DNA from 2 places in the Pseudarthrobacter arbutini genome. Region 1 is predicted to be linked to the other one. Evidence: predicted binding sites of a transcription regulator. Region 1 holds the regulator's gene; the other holds the start of a gene.
The links. Region 1 encodes HrcA, which represses chaperone genes, less so after heat shock. Its sites were predicted from a motif close to TTNGCACTCGNNNNNNNCGAGTGCNAA; they were not measured.
Positions count from the first base shown of each region.

Region 2: ACX80V_RS01970 (FmdB family zinc ribbon protein) is a predicted target of HrcA. The motif match lies at 5,431-5,457, and genes of this name have one in related genera.

Region 1 is NZ_JBTNDQ010000002.1:2,882-12,386, reverse strand. Features, by position in the region: gene ACX80V_RS02115 (PhoH family protein) at 1-680, opposite strand, end outside; gene ACX80V_RS02110 (GerMN domain-containing protein) at 1,050-2,006, shown strand; gene ACX80V_RS02105 (16S rRNA (uracil(1498)-N(3))-methyltransferase) at 2,028-2,810, opposite strand; gene dnaJ (molecular chaperone DnaJ) at 2,813-3,940, opposite strand; gene hrcA (heat-inducible transcriptional repressor HrcA) at 4,018-5,031, opposite strand; gene ACX80V_RS02090 (DUF3097 domain-containing protein) at 5,179-6,027, shown strand; gene ACX80V_RS02085 (DUF4870 domain-containing protein) at 6,156-6,575, shown strand; gene hemW (radical SAM family heme chaperone HemW) at 6,653-7,882, opposite strand; gene lepA (translation elongation factor 4) at 7,919-9,505, opposite strand, start outside.
Region 2 is NZ_JBTNDQ010000001.1:416,009-429,024, reverse strand. Features, by position in the region: gene guaA (glutamine-hydrolyzing GMP synthase) at 1-11, shown strand, start outside; gene ACX80V_RS01980 (AAA family ATPase) at 141-4,247, shown strand; gene cpaB (Flp pilus assembly protein CpaB) at 4,267-5,013, opposite strand; gene ACX80V_RS01970 (FmdB family zinc ribbon protein) at 5,113-5,370, opposite strand; gene ACX80V_RS01965 (5-formyltetrahydrofolate cyclo-ligase) at 5,486-6,106, opposite strand; gene galU (UTP--glucose-1-phosphate uridylyltransferase GalU) at 6,214-7,119, shown strand; gene ACX80V_RS01955 (GNAT family N-acetyltransferase) at 7,125-7,742, shown strand; gene ACX80V_RS01950 (hypothetical protein) at 7,891-8,796, shown strand; tRNA gene ACX80V_RS01945 (tRNA-Ala) at 8,937-9,009, shown strand; gene ACX80V_RS01940 (ABC-F family ATP-binding cassette domain-containing protein) at 9,081-10,676, shown strand; gene corA (magnesium/cobalt transporter CorA) at 10,714-11,709, opposite strand; gene ACX80V_RS01930 (DUF1761 domain-containing protein) at 11,711-12,136, opposite strand; gene ACX80V_RS01925 (Lrp/AsnC family transcriptional regulator) at 12,146-12,682, opposite strand; gene ACX80V_RS01920 (MFS transporter) at 12,850-13,016, shown strand, end outside.

The DNA.
Region 1 (9,505 bases):
TCGGGGTCCATCATGTCGTGCAGCGCGTCGTACAGCGGGCGCAGATAGGGATCGATCTTGTCGCTCAGGGTGCCCGGCAGGAACCCGAGCCGCTCGCCGGCCTCGACTGCGGGCCGAGTCAGGATAATACGGCTGACTTCTTTCTGCTGCAGCGCCTGGACGGCCTTGGCCATCGCGAGGTACGTCTTACCCGTGCCTGCAGGGCCAATCCCGAAGATCACCGTGTTCGCATCAATCGCGTCCACGTAGTTCTTCTGGTTCAGCGTCTTGGGCCGGATGGTCTTCCCGCGGCTGGAGAGGATGTCATGGGTGAGGACGTCCACGGGGTTCTGCAATGACTGGCTACGGAGCAACGCGACGAGCTGGCGCAACACCGCGGGGCTGATGACTGTGCCACGGGCCACGAGGCCTCGCACTTCATGCAGCAGCCGCATGATGCGGGGAACTTCGTTGGCAGGGCCGCTGATGGACAGTTCGTTTCCGCGGACGTGGAAGTTAACGGACGGGAACTGCTCTTCGATGTAACGCAGGGCCTCGTCATGGCTGCCGAGCGATTGGACCATCTGATCGGAGTTGTCAAAGAGAACCACCTCCGTCCGGACACCGGGAAGTGAATGGGGGAATTCTCCGGCGGCGCGGTCAGTATTGAGCCGGCGCTTTCCGTTCGCTGATTCAGTCATGGTGCTGGCCCGCAGGCCCGTGGTCCCCTCCAGTTCGAAAATTAAGTGCGCTGGCTGCTGCGTGGGGGCTGTTGCCGAGCATGCAGGAGCCAGCGGAGTCCTTCCATCTTACGCCAGGAGGCACCTCCCGGCAGCGTCAGGCGGTCTCCGGAGAGGGTGCCCGTCACCGGCTTACTGCGGGACAGTTGGCGTCATTAGGTATCAACTTCATATCGGGCTCATATCGTTCCCGTTGCAGTTGGGCCGGCAGCCCGGATTCGGTCCTTTTGGCGGAGCTGGCTATGCGATGCTGGAAATCACAGCCGTCCGGGGACCGGCTCACGGGGGCCCAGGCCTCGCCATTTCACAGCCGGAAAGGACAGGCCACGAGTGCCGGAAACAGCGACCCCCCTCAGTGCCAGGCGCGTCGCGCCACGTTTTCGTCCGCAACGTCTCCTGGGCCTGCTGCCAGCATTCCTCCTTCTCACCGGTTGTATCGCGGACCCCAGCCCTGAGCCCAACCTGACGGCAAACTCCAGCGCTGCCGCCACCGGCTCCCCCGGGTCACCTTCCACCAGCGCGCCCCTGGAAACTACACAGTCCTCGAATAAGGCACCGGTCTACTGGATTGGCCGAAGCAACAGCAACGTGTTCCTATACCGGGAGTTCCGGGACGTGCCGGAGCAGGAGAATCCAGTGACCCGCGCCCTGCGGGCCATGATGTCCGAGAAGCCGCTGGACCCGGATTTCTTCACGCCCTGGCAGGATCCCGAGAAACTCGCCTCGTCCATCTCCGGCAAGAACGTCATTACCGTCGACGTCTCGGAGGATGCCTTTAACAGCAATGTCGACGCCGACATGGCCGGCCGCGCCATTCAGCAGCTGGTCTTTACCGCTACGGCAGCGGCCGCGAGTTCCGGCCTGATCGATTCCGGCCAGCAGATCCAGGTCAGGATCCTGGTGGATAGCCACACCGATTACGTTGCCTTCGACCACGTCCAGCTTGGCGACCCCATGTCCCGAGCTGCCGGAATGGTGGCGCCCGTGTGGATCATCGATCCGCAGGAAGGGACTGACCTGGCTGGCGGAAGCGTCAAGATCACCGGCCGCAGCACCGTTCCGGGCGGTAAGCTCCGCTGGCAGATCCTGCGGGCCGAAGCGAATGGGAACAAGACGCCCTACCTGACCGGGGAGACCACTGCAGCTGCCGAAGCCGCCCAGTCCGGAGTCTTTACGCTTGCCCTTAGCCTGTCCTCGGGGAATTACGAGCTCCGCGTTTCGCAAGTGGATGCGGCCGGCACCAGCCAGGAGCTGAATGTGGACACGCGGAACTTCAACGTCCGGTAACAGCCCGCGTAGCAGTCGGCATCAGGATACCGGTGCTGTCCAGCGTCCCAGTACATCACTCGCCAGAACAACCGCTGCCGGTCCGGCTGTGGATGACCTCAGGACGTGGTGTCCCAAGAGCGCCGTAACGGCGCCGGCGTCGCAAAGCCGGGTGACTTCGCGGGGACTGATTCCGCCCTCCGGACCAACGATGAGCAGAATTTCCAGGGGTCCGGCGTCAGCTTGGGTGCCCTGCCATGATTCAAGGACAGTCCGGAGCGGCCGGACCGCGTCTTCGTGCAGGATTACGGCCAGATCCGCTGCCGCCACGGCCGCCGCAAGGCCTGGCGTTTCGACGGCGGCGCGCACCTCGGGGATCCAGGCGCGGCGTGCCTGCTTGGCGGCGGCAGTGACCACGGACTGCCATTTTGCGTGGGCCTTGGCCGCGCGCTCACCCTTCCAGCGGACAATTGATCGCTCGGACTGCCAGGGTAGTACGGCATCAATCCCGAGTTCGGTTGCCGTTTCCACGGCCAGTTCATCACGGTCCCCCTTGGCCAGGGCCTGCACCAGCACGAGCCGGATGTCGGGCCGGCCCTCCACAACGAGGGCGGAGCATTCCACGGTGAGCTCCGCGGGCGACGCCGAGACAACAGTTCCCGTCAGCCGCCTTCCGGCGCCGTCGGCAATGTCCACTGCCTCTCCGGGAGATAGCCGTTTTACAGTCACGGCGTGGCGTGCCTCCGGCCCTTGAAGGACAAAACAGGCACCGGGCACCAGATCGTCCAGCGACCCGGCACCGCTGAAGAAAACGGGATTGCTCACCGCTACAGGTTACCGAACCGGTCCCGCAGCTTGGCAAAGACGCCGCCGCTGGCAGCCAGTTTGCCTTCCGTGAACTGCTCGCCCCGCAGCTTCGCCAGCTGCCGCAGGAGATCCTCCTGCGCGGCATCCAGCTTGGCCGGCGTCTCCACCTGCAGATGGACCATCAGGTCCCCGCGGCCGTATCCGCGCAGGTGCGTCACGCCGAGTCCACGGAGCGTGATGATCTCCCCTGACTGCGTCCCTGCCTTGACGTCGATTTCCTGCAGCCCGTCAAAGGTTTCCAGTGACAGCTCGGTGCCCAGGGCGGCGGCAGTCATCGGGATGTGCAGCGTTGCGTGCAGGTCGTCACCGTCGCGTGCGTACGTGGCGTCGTTGTTGACCCGGAGTTCCACGTACAGGTCCCCGGACGGTCCGCCGGCCGGGCCTGCTTCGCCCTGCCCGGAGAGCTGGATCCGGGTGCCCGTGGCAACACCGGCCGGCACCTTGATGGTGAGCGACCGCCGGCTGCGGATGCGGCCTTGGCCGCTGCATTCGTTGCAGGGGTCCTTGATGACCGTCCCGAAGCCTTCGCAACTGCCACACGGGGCCGCCGTCATGACCTGGCCCAGGATGGAGCGAACCGCGCGCTGGACCTGGCCGCTGCCGCCGCAGATATCGCAGCGCACAGGGTGGCTGCCTTCGCGGCAGCATGACCCGTTGCAGGTGGGGCAGGTGACGGCTGTGTCCACTTCGAGTTTCCGGTTGACGCCGAACACAGCATCGCGGAGTTCGATCCGTACACTGATCAGCGCGTCCTGGCCGCGGCGGACCCGGGAAGCGGGGCCGGAGGTGCCGCCTGCCCCGAAGAACGTGTCGAAGATGTCCTGGAACGCGAAGCCCTGGCCGGAGTATCCGCCGCCGCCGAACCCGTTGTCGGTGCCGTTCTCGTTGCCGGTGGTGTCATAGATCCGGCGCTTCTGCGGGTCCGAAAGTACCTCGTAGGCATGGGTCACGGCCTTGAAGCGGTCCGATGCATCGTCCCCGGGGTTTACGTCCGGGTGAAGAGTGCGGGCCAGCTTGCGGTAGGCCTTCTTGATCTCTTCCCCGGTGGCTTCCGGCGAGATTCCGAGGACGTCGTAGTGGCTGCTCAAAGTTCGTATCTCTTCCTTGTTGTACTGCCGGCAGCCGGGCTGCCGGCACTGCTCTTCGTGCCTGGACCGCGGTGCTGTTACGGACCCAGAATTCTTGAAAGGTAACGGGCTACTGCCCTGACGGCGGCCATGGTGGTGGGATAGTCCATCCGGGTGGGGCCGAGCACACCGATCTTGGCAGTGCTGTCTGGTCCGTAGCCCGTGGCCACCACGGAGGCTTCCGCGAGTCCGTCGTACGGGTTTTCACGCCCGATGCTGACTGCCACGCCCCTCGGATCCTGCGCCATGTCGCTCAGGAGGCGCAGCAGGACAACCTGCTCCTCGAGCGCTTCCAGGACCGGTCCGATACTGAGCGGAAAATCCACATTGGAGCGGGCGAGGTTCGCCGTTCCGGCCATGACCATGCGTTCCTCGCGGCTGCTGTGGGCGAGCGTTTCCAGCCCGTGGGCCAAGGCCTGGGCCGCCGCGCGCTGGCCCGGGCTGACCGACGAAACGACTCCCGGCAGCGAGGGGGTCAGCCGGCTCAGCGAGATGCCCGCGAGTGATCCGAGGAAGTGTGTCCGCAACGCGGCGATGGCGTCGTCGCCGAGGTCCTGGCCGACGTCGATCACGCGCTGTTCGACCTTGCCGGTGGTGGCGATGAGGACCACCAGGACCTGCCGGGGCGCGAGCAGGACGAATTCGATGTGGCGGATGGTGGCGCGGCTCAGATGCGGATACTGCACTACGGCGACCTGGTTGGTCAGCTGCGACAGCATCCTGACGGTCCTGTCCAGGACGTCGTCCAGATCGTCTGCGCCCTCCAGCAGCGACTGGATCGCACGCCGTTCCGCGTGGGAAAGCGGCTTTACCGCTGAAATCTGGTCCACAAACAGCCGATAGCCTTTGTCTGTGGGGATCCGTCCGGCGCTGGTGTGCGGGGCCGTGATCAGGCCGTCGTCTTCCAAGGCCGCCATGTCGTTGCGGATGGTGGCACTGGACACGCCGAGGTGGTGGCGTTCCACGAGCGCTTTTGAACCTACTGGCTCGCGGGAGTGCACATAGTCCTCCACGATGGCGCGCAGTACTTCGAGTTTGCGCGGCTCGCTCATACTCCACCTCCATCCGTGGTCACTGCAGGGTTAGCACTCGACATGCCTAAGTGCTAACAGTCTAATATGAGTCACCCCGTTGTTAGCATTGGTACCGCTCCGGGCGAAATTCCGGGCCAGGATCTAGCGGCAAGGCGGAATCAATCCATGCAGTACCAGAACTGGGGTCCGCAGGAGATCACCGCGCCCGTGAGAAGCGAACTCCCTGAGGTCCCCGTGGAACGTGGCATGGTTCTCGAAGACGCCCAGTCAGGCTGGGTGGGAGCGGTGACCCGGGTGGAGAAGTCCGGTGGCATGCATGTAGTGGCCCTCGAAGACCGGCGCGGCAAGTCCCGGTCCTTCCGGCTGGGCTTCGGGTTCCTCCTGGAGGGGCAGCCCATCCGGCTCCTTCCCCCGGCTCCCAGGCAGGCCGCCCCCGTCGTCGCCGGCCGGACGGCGTCCGGCTCAGTCCGCGTGGCCGGCCAGCGTGCCCAGGTGGCCAAAGCCAGCAGGATCTGGGTGGAGGGAAAACACGACGCCGAACTCGTGGAAAAAGTCTGGGGTGACGATCTCCGCGTAGAGGGCATCGTCGTCGAGCCTTTGCATGGCATTGATGACCTGGCGGGGGCGGTGGCCGCATTTGGTCCCGGTCCGGGGCGGCGGCTGGGGGTCCTGGTGGACCACCTGGTGCCGGACTCGAAGGAGTGGCGCATCGCGGCTGCCGTGATGGCCTCCCCCGGCGCGGTGGGGAATGTCCTGATCGTCGGGCACCCTTACATTGACGTGTGGCAGGCCATCCGGCCCGCTGTGCTGGGCATCGAAGAATGGCCGGTGGTGCCCCGCGGGCAGGACTGGAAGACCGGAATCCTGGCGGCGTTCGGCTGGCCGCACTCCACCAAGGAAGACATCGGGCTTGGCTGGCAAAAGCTGCTGGGCGCTGTCCGCAGCTACGCGGACCTGGAAGCATCGCTGCTGGGGAGAGTGGAGGAAGTCATCGACTTCCTGACGGTGCCCTGACACCGGATCCGGCTCCGGGCGGCAGCATTTGGTGGCTGAACCAGTATTCTTGGTACTGCGGAGGCTGCAGTTGCTTCAGTCCGGCATTCTCCAACCCAGCACCATTGCACTTTCGAAGGAAGAAAACCGTGGCACAAAACGCACGCGAGCACCGGGACGACCACGGCGGCCAGGGCCGTTCCGAGTACCAGGGCGTTCCGGCTAATGCGCTGCCCCTGACGGCCAGCGAAGACCGCCAGTGGGCCACACTGGCACACTTCGGCGGGATCCTCGGCTGTGTTCCGTCACTGCTGATCTACCTGATTTTCCGTGAGCGCGGGCCGTTTACCGCCCAGGAATCCAAGGAAGCGCTGAACTTCAGCCTGCCGCCCACCATTGCGGCGCTGGTGGCCAATCTCCTGGTGTTCATTCCGGTGGTGGGAAATGTCTTCGCCGTCATCGCCACCCTGATCTGGATTGCCCTGACCTGCTTCTCCGTGGCCGCAGGTATCCATGTCAACAAGGGCCAGCCCCACCGTTACCAGTACAATCTGCGCTGGATCAAGTAGTCCCCACCCGCGCCCTAACCTCGCAAGCTCGGCCAGGGAACCCTGCGGGCGTGTGCCCACGTTGCTGGCTGTATGCGTTAGTCCGGCAGGATCCTGCGGACCAAGGCGTCGGCCAGCAGGCGGCCCTTCAGGGTCAATACCAGCGTGCCGCGGAAGGCATCCGGCGGCTCCACCAGGCCGTCGGCAATGAGCCCGGCCACGGCGTGACGGCCGTGGTCGCCCAGCGTTGACGTGGCCAGTCCCGACACGAGCCGGGCCTCAAGCATCACGCGCTCCACGTCGCGGGTTTCGGCGTCGAGCGTTTCCCGGCCGGCCGCCGGTGACAGGCCCTGAGCGAGCCGTCCGGCGTAGGCCGTGGGGTGCTTGACGTTCCACCACCGCACCCCGCCCACGTGTGAATGTGCACCAGGCCCGATGCCCCACCAGTCGTCCCCGCGCCAGTACGCGAGGTTGTGCCGGCATGCCTGGTCCGGCGTCCGGGACCAGTTGCTGACCTCGTACCAGCTGAGGCCTGCAGCGCCGATCAGCTGGTCGGCGAGTTCGTATTTATCGGCGTGGTCGTCGTCGTCGATTCCCGGGACTTCACCACGGCGGATCTGGGCTGCCAGCTTGGTGCCGTCTTCCACGATCAGCGCGTAGGCACTGATGTGGTCAGGCTGGTAGGAGAGGGCCGTTTCCAGGGAGAACCGCCAGTCCTCCAGCGACTCCCCCGGTGTCCCGTAGATCAGGTCCAGGCTCACGGCCAGTCCGGCATCGCGCGCCCACTGCACCACCTGCGGCACGCGGCTGGGCGTGTGCGTGCGGTCCAGGACCTTCAGGACATGGGGAACGGCAGACTGCATACCAAAGGAAACCCGGGTGAAGCCGGCATCGGCCAGGACCTGAAGGGATGCCGGGGTGACCGAGTCAGGGTTTGCTTCGGTGGTCACTTCGGCGCCGGGTTCCAGGCCCCAGTGCCCGACGGCGGCCGTCAGGATCCGCGCGAGGTCTTCCGCCGGGAGCAGCGTGGGAGTGCCGCCGCCGAAGAAGACTGTGCTCAGCGGCCGGTCCGGGAGACCCGAGTTCCGCAGGACTGTGGCGGCAAAGTCGACTTCGGACACGGCCGTGGTGGCGTAGGCGTCCTGTGACGCTCCGCCGCCCAGCTCGGTGGCCGTGTACGTGTTGAAGTCGCAGTATCCGCAACGAACAGCGCAGAACGGGATGTGCACGTACAGCCCGAAGGCCCGGTCCGCCGAACCGGCCACTGCCTGGGCGGGCAGCAGACCGTCCGACGGCGCGGGGTCGCCGAGCGGAAGAATGCTAGGCATTGCGGGGGCGTCCGGTGTTGCCGGCCACAGTCATCACTACTTCTTGGCCTTGTCCTTGGACTCGTCGGTGGTCAGCGCAGCGATGAAGGCTTCCTGGGGGACTTCAACGCGGCCCACCATCTTCATGCGCTTTTTGCCTTCCTTCTGCTTCTCCAGCAGTTTGCGCTTCCGGGAAATGTCGCCGCCGTAGCACTTGGCGAGAACATCCTTGCGGATGGCGCGGATGCTTTCCCGGGCGATGATCCTGGAGCCGATGGCAGCCTGGATGGGCACTTCGAACTGCTGGCGGGGAATGAGCTCGCGCAGTTTGCCGGTCATCATTACACCGTAGGCATAGGCCTTCTCACGGTGAGTGATGGCGGAGAAGGCATCCACCTGTTCGCCCTGGAGCATGATGTCCACCTTGACCAGGTCGGCCACCTGCTCGCCGTCGGCTTTCCAGTCCAGCGAGCCGTAGCCCCGGGTCTTGGATTTGAGGATGTCAAAGAAATCGAACACGATCTCAGCGAGTGGCAGCCGGTAGCGGATTTCGACCCTGTCCTCGGACAGGTAGTCCATGCCGCCTATAACACCGCGGCGGCTCTGGCAGAGCTCCATGATGGCGCCCACGAACTCATTCGGCGCCAGGATGGTGGCAGCCACCATCGGCTCGCGGACCTCTGCGATCTTGCCGGAAGGGTATTCGCTGGGGTTGGTCACATGGACCACCTTCTTGTCCTCCAGCGTCACTTCATACTCAACGTTGGGGGCGGTGGAGATCAGGTCGAGATTGTATTCGCGTTCGAGCCGCTCCCTGGTGATTTCCAGGTGGAGCAGGCCGAGGAAGCCGACGCGGAAGCCGAAGCCGAGCGCGGCCGACGTTTCGGGCTCGTACACCAGTGCGGCGTCGTTGAGCATGAGTTTCTCCAGCGCATCGCGGAGCACCGGGTAGTCCGTGCCGTCCAGCGGGTACAGGCCGGAGAAGACCATCGGCTTGGCATCGGCATAGCCGGGAAGGGAGGCCGTGGCAGGCTTGGCGAGGTTGGTGACGGTGTCGCCGACCTTGGACAGGCGGACGTCCTTCACACCGGTGATGAGGTAGCCCACTTCGCCAACGCCGAGACCTTTGGAGGGGGTGGGCTCCGGGGAGCTCACCCCGATCTCGAGGAGTTCGTGGGTGGCCCGGGTGGACATCATCTGGATGCGTTCACGCGGGTGGAGCATGCCGTCAACCACACGGACGTAGGTAACCACACCGCGGTACGTGTCGTAGACCGAGTCGAAGATCATGGCGCGCGCGGGGGCGTTCGGGTCCCCCACGGGGGCCGGCAGATCGCGGACGATCTTGTCCAGCAGGACCTCGACGCCCATGCCGGTCTTGCCGGAGACGCGGAGCACGTCGTCGGGGTCGCCGCCGATCAGGCTGGCCAGTTCGGCCGCGTACTTCTCAGGCTGGGCTGCCGGGAGGTCGATCTTGTTCAGTACCGGGATGATGGTGAGGTTGTTTTCCATCGCCAGGTACAGGTTCGCGAGAGTCTGGGCCTCAATGCCCTGCGCCGCGTCAACGAGCAGCACTGCGCCTTCGCAGGCGGCCAGCGAACGGGACACTTCGTAGGTGAAGTCCACGTGGCCGGGGGTGTCGAT
Region 2 (13,016 bases), on a different contig from region 1:
AGTGGGAATAACAGTGTGAGTGGCCGGTCTCCGTCAGCGGAGGCCGGCCATTGCTGTCATCCGTTGAAATCCGCCGCAATTTGGCCTGATCCAGTGTTGCGGTCTCTCATCCCGGCTCCTTTGCGGCTACGCTCGAAAGTATGCCGGTATGGTCCAGGGCGTCACGTGCAAACGCAGAAAAGAAGGCAGTAGTGTCAGTTGGTCAAGGCCACGCGGAGGGTTCTGAGGAGCTCGGAAAATGGCTGTCCGGGCTTAAACCCGTCACCGGGGCAGACACCATGCTGCGTTTCACCAAGACCCCCGAAGGGTCCATTGACCTGACCCATGCGCACCCGTCAGGTCTGGCCCAGCTCATGGCCGGCCGCCGCACACGGTTGTCCACACTCATCCGCGACCACCAGCAGTACGTCGTCGCGGCCCGGGCATCGCGGAACATCCGCTCGAAAATCTTCGAACTCGGTAATGACCGTGGCATAGATGCCGGTTACCTTTCCGCAGGCACCGTTGTGTGGACCTCCGCCGTTGGCGGCAAACCCCAGCGGGTTTCCGCGCCGGTGATGCTCACCGCAATCTCGCTCACGGTCCGCCCGGGTGAGGACGACTACGAACTGCAGCTCACCGAGCAGGCCAACATCAACCCGGCCCTGGTCCGGCACCTGAAGACCATCCATGGCATTGTTTTTGACGTCAACGCCGTGACGCGCCTCGCGTACAGCACCGCACGCTTCGATCCCCAGCCTGTCCTGGATAAGCTCGCAACCCTCATCCGGCCCATCCATGGCGCCGAAGCCCAGCACAATTTGCTGGTGTCCACTTTTGCGGACCTCTCCGGCAACCTGGACGACCCCTGGATCAATGAGGGCAACCCGCTGGTCGCCGCCCTGGCCAAGGCGGCCAGCGGTGAAGTCATTGATGTACCCGCGCCGGACCCCTCCCGCTTCCCGAGCGTGGACGCGCGCCACCCGGACGACGAACTCCTCCTCCTCGACGCCGATCCGGACCAGCAGTCCGTCATTGATGCCGCCCGCGCAGGAGACTCGCTGGTGGTCAGCAGCCCGCCGGGCACGGGACAGACCCAGACGGCCATCAACACCATCGGTGCACTGGTGGACGCTGGGCGGTCAGTCCTGGTGGTGGGTGACCGCCGGGCCAGCCTTAATGAAGTATCGGCACAACTGGAATCGCTTGGACTTGAATCCATCCTGTTCCAGCTCTCCGGCACAGCCACACCGCAGCAGCTCAAGGCCCAGCTGGTGCGGGCCATCGTACGGAACGAAAAGTCACTCGAACCGCAGCTGGGCAACCTCCACCGGACCCTCACCGAGCACCGGCACGCCCTGATGGACCACGTGGCGTCCCTGCATAACGTGCGCCAGCGCTGGGGCTGCTCGCCGTATCAGGCCATGCAGTCACTGGCCGAGCTGACCTCCATCCACCCCGCTCCCGCCACCACCGTGCGGCTCAAGCGCAGTGTGCTGGACAGCATCCGCGACCGCAACGAGCTCGCCGGCAGGCTTCGCCGGGCTGCGGAGCTTGGCAGCTTCAGCCGCGCCTCCACGACCAGCCCGTGGCACGGCGCCCGGCTGCTCACCCGCAAGGAGACCGAGGAGGCCCAGGAACTGGCCCGGTCAGTGGCCAGGAACCTGCCTGTCCTGCGCGACCGGATGAACAGCGTGGCCGAACATGCCGAAATCCGGCTTGGCACGTCCTTCTCGGAGTGGGGGGAGCAGCTCGAACTGCTCATGGCTGTCCGCGAAAGCCTCGACAAGTTCACACCGGACATCTTCGACAGGCCGGTCAACGATCTCATCTCCGCCACGGCGTCCTCCGCCTGGCGCCGGGAGCGGAACGTCGACATGGCCTCCATGCAGCGTTCCCGCCTGCGCCGCGTCGCGAAGGAGTACGTCCGTCCGGGCGTCCACATCACCGATCTCCACAGCTCGCTGGTGCTGGTGCAGGACCAGCGTGCCCTCTGGTCCGGCTACGCCACCTCGCAGCGCCATCCGGCCGTTCCCTCGGGCCTTGCCGAAATGAACGTGATGTACCGGTCCCTGGACCGGGAGCTGTCCCAGTTGGGGGAAGCCCTCCGGCACACGCGGGCCGGCGGTTCGCTGGCCACGGCCCGCTATGAGGAACTCATGGAGCGGCTGGAGCGGCTCGTGGCCGACACCCACACGCTGAAAACGCTGCCCGAGCGCACGCTGCTTGTGGAAAACATGCGCGAGCACGGCCTGGGGGAGCTCCTCGCAGATCTTGCGGAGCGGGAGGTTCCCGCAGAGTCCGTCGCAGCCGAGCTTGAGCTGGCCTGGTGGCAGTCCGCGCTGGAAGCGATGATCAGCGGCGACGATTACCTGGCCATGTCTGACGGGGACGCACTCCGGCAGCTTGAGGCCGAATACCGGCTCGCGGACAACGCCCATATTGCCAGCGGCGCGGCGCGCCTGCGCTGGGACCTGTCCGAACGGTGGCGGGCCGCGCTTGCGGAACACCCGCGCCAGGCCCAACTGCTCAGGAGCCTGCTCAAGGACGGCCGGGTTACCCTCGCCGCGCTGACGGCCCAGGCCGCGGAGCTGGTCCCCATGCTGGTGCCGGTCTGGTCGGTCAGCCCGTACCTCATGACCGGGCTCCTGCCGGCCGAACAGCGCTTCGACGCCGTGGTCATCCTGGACGCCGAAGCGACGTCGCTGCAGGCCGTCCTGCCCGCCATCGCCCGCGCCAGGCAGGTCATCGCTTTCGGTGATGCCAAGATTGCCAGCCCCCGGACGTTCACCGTGGGTGTTGAGCGGCTGGCCGCCGGTGAAGCGGCCCACCAGCGCGTCGAAAGCGCGTTCTCGGCGCTGTCTGCCATCCTGCCTGTCTGGCGGATGAATTTTGTCTACCGCGCGGTTGACGAGGACCTGGTCCTGCAGCTGAGCAAGAACTCTTACGACGGCGCCCTCCGCCGGCTCCCCGAGGGACAGTCCGCCACGGGCTTGGACAGGGCGCTTCTGGTGGAGTACCTTCCCGACGGCACCGGACTGCCCAGTGCCGACCACGAAGGCGTCGAATCCGTGGTGGCCGAGGTTAACCGGGTGGTGCAGCTGGTCTTTGAGCACGCCCGGACACGGCCGCGCACGTCGCTGGCAGTGGTCACCGCCAGCCTGCGCCATGCTGCCCGGATCGGTGAGTCCATTCGTCTTCAGCTGCCGAACCACCCAGGGCTGGCCAGCTTCTTCAGCGCCGGGTCCGAGTCGTTCCGGGTGGTTGACCTTGAGCGGGCGCAGGGCCTGGTCCGTGACCACGTGATCTTTTCGCCCGGTTTCGGCCGTACTCCGCACGGCCGGGCACTGCACAACTTCGGACCCCTGTCCGCTGAGGGCGGGCGGGAAAAATTCGCTTTGGCGATGACGCGTGCACGGCGTTCACTCCACGTCCTGACGTGTTTCCAGCCCGAAGACCTCGATCACACGCGGCTGTCCTACGGCGCGGTGGACTTCTACGAGCTCCTCAACCGTGAGATTGCGGGAAAGACGGATCTCGGAACTCCGGCCTCGCGTGCCGCCGCCAGTGAGCAGGCGCTTGGGGCCGATCCCCTCGTCGCCGATCTTGGTGACCGGCTGCGTGCCCGGGGCGCCCGCGTCTGGCACCAGTACGACGGCGTGATTGACGTGGTGGCCGCAGCAGACCCGCTTAGCACCATGGGTCAGGACGACGCCGAGATTCCGCGGCCGGTGGCCATCGAATCGGATGGCACGGAGCAGTACCGCACCATGAGTGTCCGTGAGCGGAGCCGGCTCCGTCCGCAGCTGCTGGAACGGATGGGCTGGCGGTACATGCCGCTGTGGACCATCGAAGTCTTCACCGACCCGTCCGCGTGTGCGGACCGGATCGCGGGTTACCTGGGCCTTGAGAATATTCTGCCCCCCGGCCGGGGCACGGCCTCGGGTGGATTCTTTGACGAGGACGTGGACCCGCTCGCGCTGGGGAACGAAGGAAACGACAGGAACGACGACCAGGCCGGACGCCTGGCCAGTGAGGAGGCGGTTGTTGTGACCCCACGGAACGCCGATCAGGCAGATACACACGGCAACGACCACTCGGATGACGCAGGAAACGGGAAGGCCGTTGCGCCGGACCGCCAGCTGCCAGAGACCGCGGGCGTCCTGCCCAACAAGGCCGCGGAGGATGATCCGAAGCGCTGGGGCGATGGCCCCGACAACGATCACGACGCTTGGCTGAAGGAAAACAAGCCGCCGCACTGGAGCTGACCACCAAGCTCTGACAGCGTCATCCGGCACCGCCCTGGGGTCCCACCAGGACGAAAAACAGCTTGCCCTGCGTGGAGGCCCCCGCCAGCCGGGCAGCCTGCTCCGGGGCTGCCGCCACGACGATCAGCCCGTCGGTTTCGCCGGTGCCCAGCCACTGACCCGACTTGCCGCCCTGTCCCGACGTCCACAGGACGGGAACGGAGGAAGCCAGCACTTCTGAGGCCGATTGCTGGTCGTAGCCGTTCGCCCCGGTCAGCACCACGTTGACCAGTTGCCCGGGCGATACCAGCTGGATGGAGGACGGGTCGGCCATTCTCAAGGGCACGGCTGCAGAGCCCGGCGGCGTTCCGGTCAGGAGGCCGGGACCCAGCAGCAGGGAGTCCGTTACCAGCTGGCCCTTCCGCAGAGGGGCGGCCAGTTGTTTGCCCGCGGCTTCACTGGTGTGGGACATGGATCCGGCGGTCAGCATCCCCGGCGGGATCTTCGTTGCCGTCAGGTCCGTGGCTGTCAAGGCCGCTCCCGCGGGGAGATCCCGTGCCGCCGCCAACACCGAGACGGTGTCGGCGGGCGGGGGAGTGAGCTGATGGACCGTGATCCCGGCAGCAAGGCAAAGCAGGAGCGCTATTGCAAGGCGCCGGTTCCGGCCGAGCCAGGACAACAGCCTGTGGCCGCGCGCGCCCCGAGGGCGTGCTGACGGGAGCGGGCGGCGGGCCGGGCGTCCCGGCGGGGCGGATCCGCGGCCGGAACGAAAGAGGGTAGCGGGCATGGGAACCACGCTACGTAGTGGCAACCAAACCCGACAGAAGCAGTGGCGCCTATGTGGACAACCGCCGTGCCGGCGTCGTACGTCCTTTTGGACCGGAGGTCAGCTGGCGGCAGCGGCGGTGGCAGGTGCCGGTGCGGCCGCGGGGGCGGCAGGGGCAGCCGAAACAGTGCTTCCCTTGGCGTCCCGGGAGTCGGTCCGGTAGAAACCGGAGCCCTTGAAGACCACACCCACGCTGTTGAACTTCTTGCGCAAGGCGCCCTGGCACTCCGGGCATGCAGTCAGGGTGCTGTCCGTAAACGACTGGAAAACGTCGAAGGCGTGGCCGCAATCCTTGCAGGCGTAGGCATAAGTGGGCACTGGTGATCCTCCTCGGGGGCAAACGAGAGGTCCTGTACTGCGTTGAGCGGAAACCGTCCATTAGCAGTCGCAGGGCCTGAGTGCCAATTCTATCACCCCGGGAAGTAGCCCTGCCTCAGGCCGGGTCCGGCAGCCGGATCAAACCTGAGGGCGTGAGCGCAGCCGGAACCCGCCGGTCAAAGTCTTCGGCGGGGATGCTTCCGGCCGGGAGCAGTTCGGAATCGAAGACGATGGCCGCAAGCGGGATCTCAAGGCCGTCCCCGGCGAGGGAACCCAGCAGGATGTCGTAGTAGCCGCCGCCCTGGCCTATGCGGTTGCCGTCCTTGTCCACCGCCGTGGCGGGGATGAAGAGGGCGGCAACGGACGCCATGATGCCGAGGTCAAGGCGCGGTCCGGCTGGTTCCAGCACCGGCGCATAGCGGCTGCGGACAAACTCGACGCCCGGAGTCCAGTACGTCCAGCTCAGCCGGCGGCCGGGCTCGCAGACAGGGAGCAGGATGGTGTGGCCATGCCGGTGGAGTTCGCTGATCAGGGGCAGCGTGGGCGGCTCTGGGACCACGCCCAGGTAGGCGCAAAAGGTCGACGGCGTCCCACCGGTCAGTTGTTCGGCCCATGCGGCGCCGTGGACGGCCAGGGCGGCACCGGCCGCGTCGCGCTGGGTGGCGTCCGTCGCGGCGCGGCGCGCACGATGGCGTGCGCGGATGTCCGCCTTGGCTTCGCTACTTCCTTGGGACATGCCGCTCCTTCTCTGCCGTTAGGGTGGCCGTTGCAGCGTCTGCGCCGCATTGGCTCAGGAGCCACCAATAATTACTGAATGGTCAGCCCCTCCGTTAGATTAGTCCAGTGACTACCACTCAGCAGACAGTACGCAAGGCCGTTATTCCCGCTGCCGGACTCGGCACCAGGTTCCTGCCGGCCACAAAAGCCATGCCCAAGGAAATGCTCCCAGTGGTGGACAAGCCGGCCATCCAGTACGTGGTTGAAGAGGCTGTCAATGTTGGCCTTAACGACATCCTGATGATCACGGGACGCAACAAGCGTGCCCTGGAGGACCACTTCGACAGGGTTCCTTCGTTGGAGGACACCCTGGAAGCCAAGGGCGACCTGGCGAAGCTTGAGTCCATCCAGGCAGCCAGCAACCTCGGTGACATCCACTACGTCCGCCAGGGTGACCCCAACGGCCTGGGCCACGCAGTACTGCGTGCAAAGCAGCACGTCGGCAACGAACCGTTTGCAGTCCTCCTGGGCGACGACCTGATCGATGCGCGGGACGAACTCCTCAGCACCATGATCGAAGTCCAGTCCAAGACCGGCGGATCGGTGGTGGCCCTCATCGAGGTGGAGCCCTCCCAGATCAGTGCCTACGGATGTGCCGATGTGCAGGAGATCGAGGGTGAAGGCTACGTCAGGATCAACAAGCTCGTCGAAAAGCCCAGCGTGGACGAGGCGCCCTCAAACCTGGCCGTCATTGGCCGCTACGTCCTCCACCCCGCAGTTTTTGACGTACTCGAGCACACTGGCCCCGGCCGGGGCGGGGAAATCCAGCTGACCGACGCCCTGCAGGAACTGGCAGCCGGCGAAGGTGACGGCTACGGAGTTTACGGCGTGGTCTTCCGCGGCCGCCGCTACGACACCGGTGACAAGCTCAGCTACCTCAAGGCCTGCGTCCAGCTCGCCATTGACAGCGACGACCTCGGCCCCGGCCTGCGGGAGTGGCTGCCGGGCTTCACGGCCGGCCTCGCTAAATAGCTGCCGTGCGCCCCGGACCCATCTGGCCCGTAACACTCGAATGCGGCGACCTGATCCTGCGCCCCATCCGGTACCGGGACAAGAAGGAATGGACCCAGGTCCGGGGGCGCAACAGCGAGTGGCTGGCGCCCTGGGAAGCATCCAATCCGGCACCTGGCGGTGCGCTACCTGACTACCGGCAGATGGTGCGGTCCTTGAAAATCCAGGCCGCCCAGGGGACGGCCCTGCCGTTCCTGATCACTGAGCGCACACCCAGGTTGGCCGCCCCGGTCATCGTTGGCCAGCTGACTGTTTCCTCGATTGTGTGGGGTTCTGCCATGATGGCGACTCTGGGGTACTGGGTTGACCAGGCGCGCGCCGGTCACGGCATCGCACCCACGGCGGTGGCCATGGCCACTGACCATTGTTTCCAAGCAATGGGCCTGCACCGGATGGAGATCAACATCCGGCCCGAGAATGGCCCCAGCCTGCGCGTGGTTGAGAAGCTGGGCTTCCGCGACGAAGGATACCGTCCACGCTTCCTTCACATCAACGGGGAGTGGGCGGACCACCGGTCCTTCGCGCTGACCGCTGACGAGGTCCCGGAGGGGCTGCTCGCCCCGTGGCTCGCGTCCCGGTCCTGACCCGCCGGACCTGAACCCGGCATGGGTACTTCCAAGGTCATAAATCCAATGAATTGCCACGTTGCCGGCGACACACCGTGGCTAATGCGGGGGCGGCTGCCCTAATGCTCATACGGTTTTGATTGTGGACTTCCCCCTAAGCAGCTCAGTGATCCTTGTGGTTGCCGTTGTGCTCTGGATCGTATGGGTTGCGCCCTACGTTCTGCGGAACCGCTGGCACCAGGCCCAGGCCGCTGGCGACTTCCTGACGGAAGTACCAGCCATTGAATCATCGGACCCGAGAGCCGGGACGGTACTGAACATCGCCGCCCAGCAGGAGAAAGCCATGGAGATCAGGAAGAGCCCCGAAACCGCCACGGAAACGTCCGGCAACGCGACGACGCGCGGCGCGTTCCGGATCCGCTATGGCAGGACAGGGATCGCACTCGCTGGTGTCCTGGCGTTGCTGACCGCGTTTGTTTCGGGTGTTCTTCTGCCGTTCGGAATCGGAAGCGCCCTGCTGCCGGTCACCGGCCTTGCCGCCACCGTCGCAGCTGTGGCCCTGCTCCGCTTCCTGGCTGTGCGGGACCGCAAAGCGAAGGTGAACGCCGCGTTCCGCTCAGCGATGAGCGCTCCCGTGGGGCGTCAGGGATCTGCGGCCACGGACACCGCGGCGCGTCCCGCCGCCCGGCCGGAAAGCCGTCTCTTTGACGCAGAGGCCCACCAGCCCAAGCCGAAGCCTAAGCCCCTTACCGCGATGGAGCTCCGGGAAGCCGCACTGGCTGTTGCGGTAGCCGCCGGAGATGCCAGCGCCGCCGCCGCTTCTCTGGAGCCGGCCGTCACAACCTGGGAACCGGTGGACGTGCCAAAGCCGGTGTACGTTGAGGCCGCCAAGGCCGAGCGCCCGGCGCCCCAGCCGCTTGACCTTCCCGAGGCGCCCAAAGCCGTCGGTAAGCCGTCCCTGAAGCAGGGCGTTCCCGCAGCCGCCCCCGGCGCGCCCGCCGCCAAGCCCCTCACCAAGGCGCAGAGCGCCCTGAGCAACCTCGACGACGTCCTGCAGCGCCGCCGCGCCTGATACCTCACCGGGTTCGCCCGAAGCAGACCCCGCCCCGGTCGTCAGTGCGGGCACGGAGTGTCAATTCGCAATGCGGGACGAAAATTTGTAGCCTAAGGTCACCGGTACCGCCGTTCCTTCCCGGGGACGCGGACTGTTCCGGGGCTATAGCTCAGTTGGTAGAGCGCTTCGTTCGCATCGAAGAGGTCAGGAGTTCGAATCTCCTTAGCTCCACACATCATCTGTCTGGCCAGAACCGTGTTTCCCAGGCCCGCAGCTAGCTAGCACTGGATTGGACACCATCAATGAGTTTGATCCGGCTGAACGACGTCAACGTGAGCTTTGACAAAACCCAGGTTCTCCGCGAAGCCTTTTTCAAGCTCGAAGCAGGGGACAGGGTCGGCCTGATCGGCAAGAACGGTTCGGGCAAGTCCACCATCCTGAAGCTGATCCAGGGCCAGGTGGCTCCCGATTCCGGGACCGTCGCCGTCGAGCTCGGAACCAAGGCTGCCTATTTCTCGCAGTTCTCGGAGCTGAACGGCGAATCCACCATCGCGGAGGTCCTGGACGGGCTGTTCGCCCATGTGAAAGAGATCGAAGTCGAGCTCGCAGGCATCGACGCGGCCATCGCCGCCGACTCCTCGGACGCAGCACGGCTGGATGAACTGATCCACCGCCAGTCCGAACTCTTTGAGGCGATGGACCGGCTGGATGGCTGGGACTATCAGCGCAGCATCGACAAAGTGCTCACCACCCTCGGCTTCAGCGACCACCACCGCACGTGCGCCATCGACGAGCTCTCCGGCGGCTGGCGGAACCGGGCCGCCCTGGCAAAGATCCTGCTGGAAGCACCGGACGTCCTCATGCTTGATGAACCCACCAACTACCTTGACGTGGCCGGCGTCGAATGGCTGGAAGGCTGGTTTCGGACCTTCAAAGGCGCCGCGATCATCGTCTCGCACGACCGGAAGTTCCTGGACTCCGTTGTCACCCGGATCATCGAAGTGGAGAACTTCCACCTCCACGAATACCCGGGAAACTTCGCCGAATACGTGGTGGCGAAGCAGTTCAAGCTCAAGAGCCTGGAGAGCCAGTTCGTCCACGAGTCCGAGCTGCTGGCCTTCGAGGCCGAAGGCATCTCTGACCGGCGGGAAGCGGCCAAGGCGGCCGGCAAGGGACTGGCAAACCAGCTGGCCAGGATCAAGAAGTCCCGGGCGCCCCGGCCCGTGGACCAGATCATCACGGAGATTTACGGCGGCCTGTACGTCAAGGATGTCCTGTGCCGGGTGGAATCCCTGAGCAAGGCCTACGGCGGCAGGACGCTGTTCAGCGGCCTCAGTTTCGAGATCGGGCGCGGCAACCGCATCGCCGTCATCGGATCCAACGGCAGCGGGAAGACCACGCTGCTCCGGGCGCTCACCGGCGAAGAGCCGGCCGATTCAGGCAGCGTGGCCTGGGCCAAGGGCGCCGGAATGGTCTCCTACAACCAGGTACTGGAAGAACTGGACGACGACGACACCGTCAGCCATGCGGTCAACGCGATGCCTGACAGCCTGGCCCTGACGGCGACGAAGAAGTCGGTGAACAGATTCCTGGCGATGTTCCAGTTCTCCGAAGCTGATCTCAAGCAAAAGATCGGCAACCTCTCAGGCGGCCAACGCGCCCGTGTGGCCATGGCCCAATGCCTGCTCTCGGGCGCCTCCGTGCTGCTGTTGGATGAGCCCACCAACCACCTGGACCTCTCCAGCACGCAGGTCATGGAGCGCGCCCTGCTGCATTTCCCGGGAGCAGTGGTGGTGGTCAGCCACGACCGCTTCTTCACCGACAAGATTGCCAACCACCGGCTGATATTCAGCGCTGCAGACTCAGGCCACGGGAGTGTGGAACTCCACGTCGCCTGAGGCTCGGCGGAGCCCGGGGGCCCCGCGGCCGCCAGCCCTACAGCCAGCCTTTCCTCTTGAAAATGGCGTACATCAGGGCTGCGGTGCCGGCCATCAGCGCGATGGCCATCGGGTAGCCAATGGCCCAGTGGAGTTCGGGCATGTGGTCGAAGTTCATTCCGTAGACGCCGGCCACGAAGGAAGGTGCAAAGAAGATCGCCGCCCAGGAGGAGATCTTCTTGACCTGTTCGTTCTGTTCGGCGCTGGCCTGGTTCTGCCGGTTGGCGGTCAGCGTTCCGTCCAGCGTGAGGGCGTTCTGCAACAGGTCGCGGAATGAATCCGCGCGCGAGATGACCCGCTCCACATGGTCCTCGACGTCCCGCAGGCTGTGCTGCAGTTCAGTGTCCACGCCGTACTTTTCAAAGCCCCTTTTGAGCTGCTGCATCATGTCCGGCAGGGGATGGATGGCGCGCTGGAACTGGATGACTTCGCGGGCCAGTTCATAGATGCGGCGGGAGACGGTGGTGTCCCCGCTGAAGAGCTGGTCCTCGATCTCGTCAATGTCGTTTTCCAGCCCGGCCACCACGGGTGCGTAGTCGTCCACCACCAGGTCCAGCAGGGCGTAGAGAACGGCTTCCGGGCCGTGCCGGAGCAGGTCGGGTCGGCCTTCCAGGCGCCGCCTGACCCGGGCAACGCCGGCCATTTCGGCGTGGCGGATGGTGACCACGAAATTCCGGCCGGTGAAGATATGCAGCTCGCCGAACTCCACGGTCTCGGTGGCATCCAGGTACCGCGCCGGGCGGAGCACCGTAAAGAGGTTGTCTTCGTAGCGTTCAAGCTTGGGCCGCTGGTGCGCCGAGATGGCGTCCTCCACCGCGAGGGCATGCAGCCCGAATTCGGTGGCCACGGCCGTCATTTCCGCCGCCGTGGGCCGGTACAACCCGATCCAGGCCATGCCCCCGTGCTCGGCGAGGGTTTCGAAAGTCTGTTCCAGGCTCTCGGGTTCCGCGCTGCGTACGCCGTCCACGTAGACGGCATTGTCGATGATGGTCACGTCAGGACATTGCCCCGATGATCGCACCGGCCACCGTCATGGCGAGCAGATCGTGTCCGGAATCGATCAGGGTGACCGTTGTCGGGCGGCCGGCGAAGCCGTTATGGATGACGTGCCCGCCGGAGCGGAACACCAGCGCGAGCACCAGGGCGAACCCGCCGCCCGCCGCGGCGTTGTCCAGGCCCAGTTTGCTGATCAGGACGGCCAGCAGGACGGCGGTCAGGGCAGCGGCAACCATCATGGGAACCCAGATTCCCGCGCCGCCGCTGATGTTCTTGAGGTCCTCTTCAGTCTTTCCGATGGCGGCCATCCACCGCTTGCCCAGCACGGCCGGCATGTACCAGACAAAGCCGATGGCCATGCTCGAGATGAAGGCCAGCGCCACGGCGAGCCAGTTGATCAGTGAAATATGCGAAAGCCAATCCATGCTCGAATCCTAACTGCCTTCGGCGGGCCCGCCGCCGCGCCCGGTCAATTGCTTGGGCCGTGTTGGGGTACCGGGCACGGCCTGTGCGAGGCGCCTGATCAGGGGTTCGGTCCGGTAAGGAATATGGGTGTGGAGAGCCAGGACAGTTTCGGTCCGGATGACGCCCTTGATGCGGAGGATCTGGCGGAGGGCGGACTGCAGGTTGTGCGTATCGGTGGCCACCACACGGCACCACACGTCACCTCGCCCCGAGATCTCATGGACCTCCAGGACCTGGGGGAGCAGCCGGAGGGCGCCCACGACTCCGTCCAGTTCCCGGTGCGTCACTTCGATCGTGACGAAGGCGACGACGTCGTACCCCACGGCCTCGAGGTCGATCTCGCGGCCGCCGTCGTGCAGCACTCCGGCCCGGAGCAGGCGCCGGACCCGCGACTGCGCTGTGTTGCGTGCAATCCCCAGCGCCTCGGCTAACTCGCCGATCTGGATGCGGGGATCGTGGATGAGTTCCAGGAGGATCTTCAGGTCAGTGGGATCAAGGGTAGGCAAACTGTCACTTTCAGTTATTGGAGACACCAAAATTGCGTATTTTGCTCAATTGTTTCATTAGCAACGATCCAATCAGTCAACAGTCAAGCATTCTTTAGGTATGAATTTCCACCCGGGGCGGCCTCCCACAAGGACCTCCCTCCCCGGTCGACGCCAAGGCAGCGCCAATGACAGTCTTCAATGAACTCCGCATGCGTCCGGCCACCGCCGGGCGCCAGGGCTGGGATGCATCCACCACCGCACGGCTGGTGATGGCCGGCGCCGTCATCTTCACCTTGCTGGTCGGTGCGAACCTGGCCACGCCCCTGTATCCGCTGCTCCAGGCAAACCTTGG